3 linked regions of the Martelella endophytica genome follow. The protein of the gene in region 1 binds, or shares a complex with, the protein of each later gene. Links are inferred from orthologs where the notes say so. Each region holds a gene or a part of one and is shown in the gene's direction. Other genes may lie near its edges. The genes, in order: secY, secG and secA.

Evidence for each region.
Region 2: secY (region 1) and secG share a complex: the UniProt entries of both Escherichia coli proteins name them as parts of the sec protein translocase complex. The link is inferred for Martelella endophytica from one-to-one orthologs.
Region 3: the proteins of secY (region 1) and secA are in contact, whole or in part, in a crystal structure (PDB 3DIN), measured with the Thermotoga maritima proteins. The link is inferred for Martelella endophytica from one-to-one orthologs. Residues at the interface, in WP_004081795.1 of Thermotoga maritima: Glu108, Gly109, Glu110, Glu111, Ala236, Glu237, Arg238, Arg239, Ile240, Thr241, Ile242, Gln243, Tyr244, Ala245, Arg246, Arg247, Val248, Thr249, Gly250, Arg251, Arg252, Val253, Tyr254, Gly256, Ala257, Ser258, Thr259, Tyr260, Leu261, Pro262; in WP_004082002.1 of Thermotoga maritima: Glu261, Ala262, Arg263, Lys300, Ala301, Arg302, Thr303, Ile304, Ile305, Leu323, Tyr324, Asp325, Pro326, Val329, Ser330, Tyr333, Ile336, Lys340, Phe345, Val349, Glu363, Phe364, Tyr374, Ser375, Gly376, Gly377, Glu393, Ile395, Thr482, Ser483.

Annotation. Positions count from the first base shown.
Region 1 is NZ_CP010803.1:4,279,650-4,282,687, reverse strand. The notes cover bases 74-2,958. They hold secY (preprotein translocase subunit SecY), read left to right. Parts: upstream 74-789; coding sequence 790-2,127; downstream 2,128-2,958. Other genes in these bases: rpsM (30S ribosomal protein S13), read left to right, coding at 2,955-2,958; TM49_RS19860 (adenylate kinase), read left to right, coding at 2,124-2,714; rplO (50S ribosomal protein L15), read left to right, coding at 101-577; rpmD (50S ribosomal protein L30), read left to right, coding at 74-86. In the rest of the region: more of rpmD, read left to right, coding at 1-73; more of rpsM, read left to right, coding at 2,959-3,038. UniProt on the Escherichia coli protein: The central subunit of the protein translocation channel SecYEG. Consists of two halves formed by TMs 1-5 and 6-10.
Region 2 is NZ_CP010803.1:3,099,318-3,102,281, forward strand. Bases 110-2,920 are described here. They hold secG (preprotein translocase subunit SecG), read left to right. Parts: upstream 110-1,200; coding sequence 1,201-1,641; downstream 1,642-2,920. Other genes in these bases: tpiA (triose-phosphate isomerase), read left to right, coding at 304-1,089; TM49_RS14180 (CTP synthase), read left to right, coding at 1,835-2,920. Outside these bases: more of TM49_RS14180, read left to right, coding at 2,921-2,964. UniProt on the Escherichia coli protein: Subunit of the protein translocation channel SecYEG. Overexpression of some hybrid proteins has been thought to jam the protein secretion apparatus resulting in cell death; while this may be true it also results in FtsH-mediated degradation of SecY.
Region 3 is NZ_CP010803.1:2,258,974-2,262,479, forward strand. The notes cover bases 149-3,501. They hold secA (preprotein translocase subunit SecA), read left to right. Parts: upstream 149-523; coding sequence 524-3,301; downstream 3,302-3,501. Other genes in these bases: TM49_RS10205 (peptidylprolyl isomerase), read right to left, coding at 149-271. Also shown: more of TM49_RS10205, read right to left, coding at 1-148. UniProt on the Escherichia coli protein: Required for protein export, interacts with the SecYEG preprotein conducting channel.

The DNA of each region.
Region 1 (3,038 bases):
GCGTCCGCACGCTGGAAGATACCCCCTCCGTGCGTGGCATGATCAACAGTATTCCCCATCTCGTCCGCGTCGTCGACGAGAAGTGAGACGGGAGAGCAAGATGAAACTCAACGAAATCAGGGATCGCGAAGGCGCTACCCATTCGAAGAAGCGCGTTGGCCGTGGCATTGGCTCCGGCAAGGGCAAGACCGGTGGACGCGGCGTCAAGGGCCAGAAGGCTCGTTCGGGCGTAGCGATCAACGGCTTCGAGGGCGGCCAGATGCCGATCTATCGTCGCCTGCCGAAGCGCGGCTTCGTCAACATCTTCGCCAAGAAGTATGTTGAAGTATCGCTCGGCCGCCTGCAGGCCGCCGTCGATGCCAAGAAGCTCGACGCCAAGAAGACGGTCAATGCCGAAGCGCTTCTGGAAGCCGGCGTGATTCGCCGCGCCAAGGATGGCGTCCGGGTCCTCTCCGATGGCGAACTGAAGGCCAAGCTGACCCTCGAGGTTGCCGGCGCTTCCAAGGCCGCTATCGAGAAGATCGAGAAGGCCGGCGGTTCGATTACCGTTGCCGCCGCAGCCAAAGACGCCGAATAAAATCGGCCCACAACGCAAAATGATCGCCCGGAGTGCTTCACACCGGGCGTTTTTTCTTCCATATGTGGCCTCGGTCACCGGCTGAAGGTCTTCTTCTCGCCGGTGATTGATCGCGAAGACGACTGAGCGCTTTCAATAGCTGCCTTGTCATCCTGCGATAAGGCAACCGAATGTTCCGGCCATCCGGCCGGGGCGGCGACGCGGAGAGACGCATGGCTTCTGCAGCGGAACAACTAGCTTCCAACCTGAATTTTTCAACCTTCGCCAAGGCGACGGATCTCAAGAAGCGTATCTGGTTCACCCTTCTGGCGCTTCTGGTTTACCGGCTGGGCACGCATATCCCGCTTCCCGGCATCAATCTCGATGCCTATGCCCAGGCCTTCCAGGGGCAGTCCGAAGGCATTCTCGGCATGTTCAACATGTTCTCCGGCGGGGCCGTGCAGCGCATGGCGATCTTCGCGCTTGGGATCATGCCCTACATCTCGGCCTCGATCATCGTTCAGCTTCTGACGGCGGTTGTTCCTTCGTTGGAAAACCTGAAGAAGGAAGGCGAGCAGGGCCGCAAGATCATCAACCAGTATACCCGCTATGGCACGGTCGTGCTGGCGACGGCGCAGGCCTACGGCATTGCGATCGGCCTGCAGTCCGGCAACAATCTGGTCACCGATCCGGGCTGGTTCTTCATCATCTCGACCGTGATCACGCTGGTCGGCGGCACCATGTTCCTGATGTGGCTCGGTGAGCAGATCACCTCGCGCGGCATCGGCAACGGCATTTCGCTGATCATCTTCTCGGGCATCGTCGCAGGCCTTCCGGCCGCTGTCGGCAACATGCTGGAGCTGTCACGCGTCGGCTCGATCTCCGCATTCGTGGCGGTCCTCGTCCTCGTCGTCGTCGTCGCCGTGTTTGCGCTGATCGTCTTCGTCGAGCGCGCACAGCGCCGCCTGCTGATCCAGTATCCGAAGCGCCAGGTCGGCAACCGCATGTTCCAGGGCGACACCTCGCACCTGCCGCTGAAGCTCAACACTTCGGGCGTTATCCCGGCGATCTTTGCATCCTCGCTGCTGCTGCTGCCGGCAACGCTTGCTGGCTTCACCTCCAGCGACCTGCCGAACTGGGCGACGGCAACGATTGCTGCTCTTGGCCACGGCCAGTTGCTCTACATGATCGTCTACGGCCTGCTGATCATGTTCTTCGCTTTCTTCTACACCGCGATCGTCTTCAATCCGAAGGAGACCGCGGACAATCTGAAGCGGCATGGCGGCTTCATTCCGGGCATCCGTCCGGGCGAGCGCACCGCGGAATATATCGACTATGTGCTGACCCGCATTACCGTGGTCGGTGCCATTTATCTGGTCTTCGTCTGCATCCTGCCGGAAATCCTGGTGGCGCGGACTGGCGTATCCCTGGCGCTCGGCGGCACGTCGCTGCTCATCATCGTCAGCGTCACGCTGGATACCGTTTCGCAGATCCAGGGTCACCTGATCGCCGCGCAATATGAGGGGCTGATCAAGAAATCGAAATTGCGTGGAGGCAAGAGGGGACGATGAGGCTTATACTTCTGGGGCCGCCCGGTGCAGGCAAGGGGACGCAGGCACAGCGGATTGTTAACAAGTTCGGTATTCCGCAGCTTTCGACGGGCGATATGTTGCGCGCCGCTGTGGCCGCGGGCACCGATGTCGGCCTGAAGGCCAAGGCGCTGATGGATGCCGGCGAACTGGTGCCGGATGACGTGGTCAATGCCATCGTTTCCGATCGCATCGAGCAGGCGGATTGCGCCGACGGTTTTATACTCGACGGCTATCCCCGCACCCTGGTGCAGGCCGATGCTGTGGATGCGATGCTGAAGGACAAGGGCCAGGCGCTCGACGTCGCGATCGAACTCGCGGTGGATGATTCGGCCATGGTCGGCCGCATCCTGCGTCGTGCCGAAGAGGCGAAGGCCGCTGGCCAGCCAGTGCGCAAGGATGATAATGCCGAGGTCTATGCCGATCGGCTCAGGGCCTACTACAAGAGCACCGCTCCGCTGATCGGCTACTACTATGCCAAGGGCAAGCTCCACACGGTGGACGGCATGGCCGACATGGACACGGTCACCGCCAGCGTCGAGAAGATCCTGTCGGGCGTCGCTGCCTGAGCAGGTGTCGGCGTGCCGGAAGACGGCGCGCCGACGTCACAAAAATGAAGGAAACGGTTGCATTCAGGCGCTGTTTCCGCTAAGAGCGCTCCAACTCGCGACATGGGGCATGAATGTCTTGAGTCCCTTTTGCATGCAAATCGGACTGTTGTCGCGGCTGAGCAGATTGAGGCGGTCACCCGCCAGATGAAACCGGCGGCTCGCCTGCTGCCCATTGATAATGCTTTAAGGAGAATCGGCGTGGCTCGTATTGCTGGCGTCAACATCCCGACTGCCAAGCGCGTAGTGATCGCGCTGCAGTATATCCACGGGATCGGACCGAAA
Region 2 (2,964 bases), 1.2 Mb from region 1 along the record:
GATGCCGGCCGCCATTTAAATCGAAATCAAACCGATTTGCATCCGGGCTAACCATATTTGGGCGCAACTTGTTCTAGCGCAAAGTATTTTCCCCTCAGCGGGCGCAACTGAGCCTCCCGGCAAGGCTCTCATTTGCGTATCCTGAGTGAATAACGGATGAAGGTGGTTGGTGAAGGAGAAGCTTTGGTTTGCCGTGCACGTGTTCAAGAGCCGGCACGACCGGGAATCTAGATTGGCGCACCGTTTCCACACCGGCAGGCCTGCCCGTCGGGATGGCGGCGCCAAAGGGGAGTATGAGAATAGATGACGTCCGATATCCGCCCGCTCGTGGCCGGCAACTGGAAAATGAACGGAACGCGGTCCTCGCTTGACCAGATTCGCGCGATTGCGCACGGGGTCAGCGGTCCGCTTTCGCGCAAACTCGACGCCCTGATCTGCCCGCCGGCGACGCTTCTCTACGTGGCGACGACGCTGACGGTGGACACGCGCCTGATGATCGGCGCCCAGGATTGCCACCAGAAGGCACGCACCGGCGCCCATACCGGCGATATCTCCGCCGAGATGATCCGCGATTGCTTTGCCACCCATGTCATCGTCGGCCATTCCGAGCGGCGCCAGGAATATGGCGAGAGCAATCATCGCGTATTGCTGAAGGCCCGCGCCGCCTACGACCAGGGGCTGACCGCGATCATCTGCATCGGCGAGACCCGCGAAGAGCGGGCCGAGGGCCGGACGATGGAGGTGCTCCACCGCCAGCTCCGTGGTTCGCTGCCCGATGATGCGACGGCGGCCAACACGATCATCGCCTATGAGCCGGTCTGGGCCATCGGCACCGGTCAGACGCCGCGGGCCGATGAAGTGGCGAAGGTGCATGCGCGCATCAGGGCCGACCTTGTCGCGCGTTTCGGCGAGGGCGGGGAGACGATACGCCTGCTCTATGGCGGCTCGGTCAATCCGGGCAATGCGAAGGAGCTTCTCGGCATCCCGCATGTCAACGGCGCCCTCATTGGCGGTGCCAGCTTGAAGGCGGCCGACTTCCTCTCCATCTATCACGCATACGAGGATATCCTGTCGTCCGTCGAGGCCTGAGGAGCGTCTGCAAAAAGGGGTTTCATTGCGCGCGCGGCTCATGTAGAGAAGCGCCAGATATTCCCAGCTTTCGCCCCGCAGGCTTCTTTTGCGGGGCCGGATTGGACAATCATGCAGACGGTACTGATCGTAATTCATCTGATAATTGTCGTGGCGCTCGCCGGTGTCATCCTCATCCAGAGGTCGGAAGGCGGCGGTCTCGGCATCGGCGGTGGCTCCGGTTTCATGACGGCGCGCGGCACGGCGAATGCGTTGACGCGCACGACCGCCATTCTCGCGGCGCTGTTCTTCGTGACCTCGCTCGGGCTCGGCATCCTCGCCCGTTATCAGGACAACCCCTCCGACATTCTCGACCGGATCGAGCAGAACGCGTCGACCGACGAGCAGGGCATCCTTGACCAGCTTGGCGGCTCGATCACTTCCGAGACACCGGCAACCGACGGCTCGGCGGTTCCGACCTCCGGCGACAGCGCGGCACCCGCGACGGACGCTCCGGCGGTCAGCACGCCGGCGCAGGATTCGAACGCCACCGGCGTTCCCACCGGCGACTGAGCGCCGACATATGACCAGACCCTGATCCGGCGGACCGAAAAGCCCGCCGGATTTTCTTTGAGCCAACCACCGGCGCGCGCTGCGGCACGAGCCGGCGGGTTAGCGTTGTTTTGACAATGGACCGGGGATGCCACGGCTTTTTTGAAGAAAGGCTCTGGCAGAATCGGCAGAGAAACGGTATCGGAATAAGCCCATGGCGCGATATATCTTCATCACCGGCGGCGTGGTTTCCTCACTTGGAAAAGGCATAGCCGCAGCAGCACTCGGAGCATTGCTGCAGTCACGGGGCTACAGGGTCCGGCTCAGGAAGCTCGACCCCTACCTCAACGTCGATCCGGGCACCATGAGCCCGACACAGCACGGTGAGGTCTTCGTCACTGACGACGGAGCGGAGACCGACCTCGATCTTGGCCATTACGAGCGCTTTACCGGCCGCTCGGCGACCAAGACCGACAACATCACCACCGGCCGCATCTACAAGAACATTCTCGACAAGGAACGCCGCGGCGACTATCTCGGCGCGACCGTGCAGGTCATTCCGCACGTCACCAACGAGATCAAGGAATTCGTGCTTGAGGGCAACGAGGACTTCGATTTCGTGCTCTGCGAGATCGGCGGTACGGTCGGCGACATCGAGGCCATGCCGTTCATGGAGGCGATCCGCCAGCTCGGCAACGACCTGCCGCGCGGCAACGCCGTCTATGTTCATCTGACGCTGATGCCCTATATCCCGGCGGCCGGCGAGCTGAAGACCAAGCCGACCCAGCATTCGGTGAAGGAACTGCAGGCGATGGGCATTCATCCCGACATCCTGCTGGTGCGCGCCGACCGCGAAATTCCGGAAGCCGAACGGCGCAAGCTGTCGCTGTTCTGCAACGTGCGGTCCTCCGCCGTCATCCAGGCGCTCGACGTTGCCAATATCTACGACGTTCCGCTCGCCTATCACCGCGAGGGTCTCGATGACGAGGTGCTGCACGCCTTCGGTATCGATCCGGCGCCCGTGCCGCGCATGGATGCGTGGAAGGAAGTCGGCGAGCGCATCCGCACGCCTGAGGGCGAGGTGACGATCGCCGTCGTCGGCAAGTATACCGGCCTCAAGGACGCCTACAAGTCGCTGATCGAGGCGCTCGCCCACGGCGGCATCGCCAATCGGGTCAAGGTGAAACTCGAATGGATCGAATCGGAGATCTTCGAGAAGGAAGACCCGACGCCCTACCTGGAAAAGGTTCACGGCATTCTGGTGCCCGGCGGCTTCGGCGAGCGCGGCTCGGAAGGCAAGATCCGCGCGGCGCGGTTTGCCCGCACCCACAAGGTTCCCTATTT
Region 3 (3,506 bases), 2.0 Mb from region 1 along the record:
GGTCGATGCCTTCCTTTTCGGCGGCGTCGGTGACGACCTTCATGTCGATCAGGCTCGAAAGGGCGACGCCGCGGAGCTGCTCGTCGGTCATCTGGCCGAACTGGCCCTTGAAGCGATCGAAGGTCTGCTGCAGTTCGGACTGGTGGATGGGCTCGCCACCCACCGTCGCGACCACCGGATCGTCGGTTGCTGCGTCCTGGGCGAAAGCCGGCGCGGCGAAACCAACCGCTGTTGCGAGCAGCGCGGCGGCTGCGAAATGTCTTTTCTGCATGAAATCACCTTTTGAATTGCGGGCGAATGCCTCCTGCTTCGCCCTGTCCGCCGAAAGCGGGAACACAGGAATGTGGCCATTGTGGAGCGGCCTTTGACGTTGACATCCCTTGACCCCCCTCTTATCTGTCTGCCTAGCCCGCGTCCAGAGAAGTTCCGGGCGACAGTAAGGTAAGACCCGCCTGCCGGAAAGCGGCAGGCCTGTCGCCGCGCAGAAGATGAACGATGAAAACTTTCGGAAAGAGCAATTGAAATGGTCTCACTCGGTGGCGTAGCCCGCAAATTGTTCGGTTCGGCCAATGACCGCCGGATCCGCTCCTACAAGCCGCGTGTGGCCGCGATCAATGCCCTCGAGGAGGAGATTTCAGCCCTTTCCAACGATGCGCTGAAGGCAAAAACCGACGAATTCAAGCAGCAGATTGCCGACGGCAAGACCCTCGACGATATCCTGATCGAAGCCTTCGCCGTGGTGCGCGAGGCTTCCAAGCGCGTTCTCGGCCTCAGGCCCTTCGATGTCCAGCTCATCGGCGGCATGATCCTGCACGAAAATGCCATTGCCGAGATGAAGACCGGTGAAGGTAAGACGCTTGTATCGACGCTTCCCGTCTATCTGAATGCGCTCGCCGGCAAGGGTGTCCACGTCGTTACCGTTAACGACTATCTGGCCCGCCGCGACAGCGAGACCATGGGCCGGCTTCATGCCTTCCTCGGCCTGACCACCGGCGTCATCCATCACGGTCTCGACGACCAGCAGCGCAAGGCTGCCTATGCATGCGACATCACCTACGCGACCAATAACGAACTCGGCTTCGACTATCTGCGCGACAACATGAAGATGCAGCGCTCCGAGATGGTCCAGCGCGGCCACAACTATGCGATCGTCGACGAGGTCGACTCGATCCTGGTTGACGAAGCGCGCACGCCGCTGATCATCTCCGGCCCGCTCGACGACCGCTCCGATCTCTATGTCGCGATCGACAAGGTCATCCCGATGCTGGAGGAGAGCGATTACGAGATCGACGAGAAGCAGCGCTCCGCCAACTTCTCCGAAGACGGCATGGAGAAGCTCGAAAAGCTTCTGACCGAGATGGGCCTGATGAAGGGCGCCTCGCTCTACGACATCGAGAATGTCGCGATCGTCCACCACCTCAACAATGCGCTGAAGGCGCACAAGCTGTTTTCGCGTGACAAGGACTACATCGTCCGCGACGACGAGGTCGTGATCATCGACGAATTCACCGGCCGCATGATGCCGGGCCGGCGTTATTCCGAAGGCCAGCACCAGGCGCTGGAAGCCAAGGAAAACGTCAAGATCCAGCCGGAAAACCAGACGCTCGCCTCGATCACCTTCCAGAACTATTTCCGCATGTACGACAAGCTCGCCGGCATGACCGGCACGGCGGCGACGGAAGCGGAAGAATTCGGCAACATCTACGGCCTCGACGTCGTTGAAGTGCCGACCAACCTGCCGATTGCGCGTCTCGACGAAGACGACGAAGTCTATCTGACGGTTCAGGAAAAATACCAGGCGATCGTCTCCGAGATCAAGGAAGCCAAGGAAAAGGGCCAGCCGGTTCTCGTCGGCACCACCTCGATCGAAAAGTCCGAGCTTCTGGCCGCCGCCCTTCGCCGCGACGGCATTTCCGATTTCAGCGTGCTGAACGCCCGCTACCACGAGCAGGAAGCCTTCATCATTTCGCAGGCCGGTGTGCCGGGCGCGCTGACGATCGCCACCAACATGGCCGGTCGCGGTACCGACATCCAGCTCGGCGGCAACCTCGAAATGCGTATCGAAGCCGAACTTGGTGGCACCGAACCCGGCATCGACATCGTCACCAACGAGCAGGGCCAGAAGGTCGAGGTCGAGCGCAAGTTCACGCCGGCCGGTCCTGAGCGTGAGGAAAAGGAAAAGGCGATCCGCGCCGATGTTGCCCGGCTGAAGGAGCAGGCGCTTGCCGCCGGCGGTCTTTACGTGATCGCCACCGAGCGCCACGAAAGCCGCCGCATCGACAACCAGTTACGCGGCCGTTCCGGTCGTCAGGGTGACCCTGGTCGCTCGAAATTCTATCTGTCGCTGCAGGACGACCTGATGCGCATCTTCGGTTCCGACCGGATGGAAAGCATGCTGACCAAGCTTGGCCTGAAGGAAGGCGAGGCGATTGTCCATCCCTGGATCAACAAGGCTCTGGAGCGCGCGCAGAAGAAGGTCGAAGCCCGCAACTTCGACATCCGCAAGAACCTTCTGAAGTACGACGACGTGCTGAACGACCAGCGCAAGGTCGTCTTCGACCAGCGCAAGGAACTGATGGATTCGGAGGACATCTCCGACATCGTCGTCGACATGCGCCACGAAGTCATCGAAAACGCCGTCAAGCGCCGAATCCCCGAACGGGCCTATGCCGAACAGTGGGATGTTGCCGGCCTGAAGGAAGACTGTGTCCGCCTGCTCAACCTTGATCTGCCGATAGAGGAATGGGCGCAGGAGGATGGCATCGCCGAGCCGGAGATCGAGCAGCGCATCATCGACGCAGCCGAGAAGGCCGCTGCTGTCCGGGCCGAGCAGGCAGCGCAGTTCGGTCCCGACGTGCAGAAATATGTCGAGCGGCAGGTGACCATGCAGGCGCTCGACCATCTCTGGCGCGAGCATATCGTCAACCTCGATCATCTGCGCTCGGTCATCGGCTTCCGCGGCTATGCTCAGCGCGATCCGTTGCAGGAATACAAGGCCGAGGCCTTCGAACTGTTCCAGGCGCTGCTGACCAATATGCGCGAAGTCGCGGTTTCGCAGATTTCGCGCGTCCAGCTCGTGCGCCAGGCACCGCCGCCGGAAGCCGAGCCGGCCGTCGATCCGGCGCAGATGCGTGCAAGCCACATCGATCCGGATACTGGTAATGACGAGATGGCTGAGGCCGATGCGGTTGGCGAGACCGACGTGATGCCGGCGGAATGGGCCAATACCGGTCGCAACGATCCTTGCCCGTGCGGCTCCGGCAAGAAGTTCAAGCATTGCCACGGCCGGCTGCTCGCCTGAGCAGCCGTCTTGGTGCTTGAAAGCGGCGGCCATCCGGGTTACAAAGCGAGCATGATGAACACGATGAACAACATTGCTAACTGGTGGTGGGCTCGCTAATAGGCGGCCACGATCACGCATGTTCATCTGAACTGACGAAGCCGCCCCACGATCGAGGCGGCTTTTTTGCTTCTTGCCGCCTTGTGCGGGGTGAAATTTGGCGGCG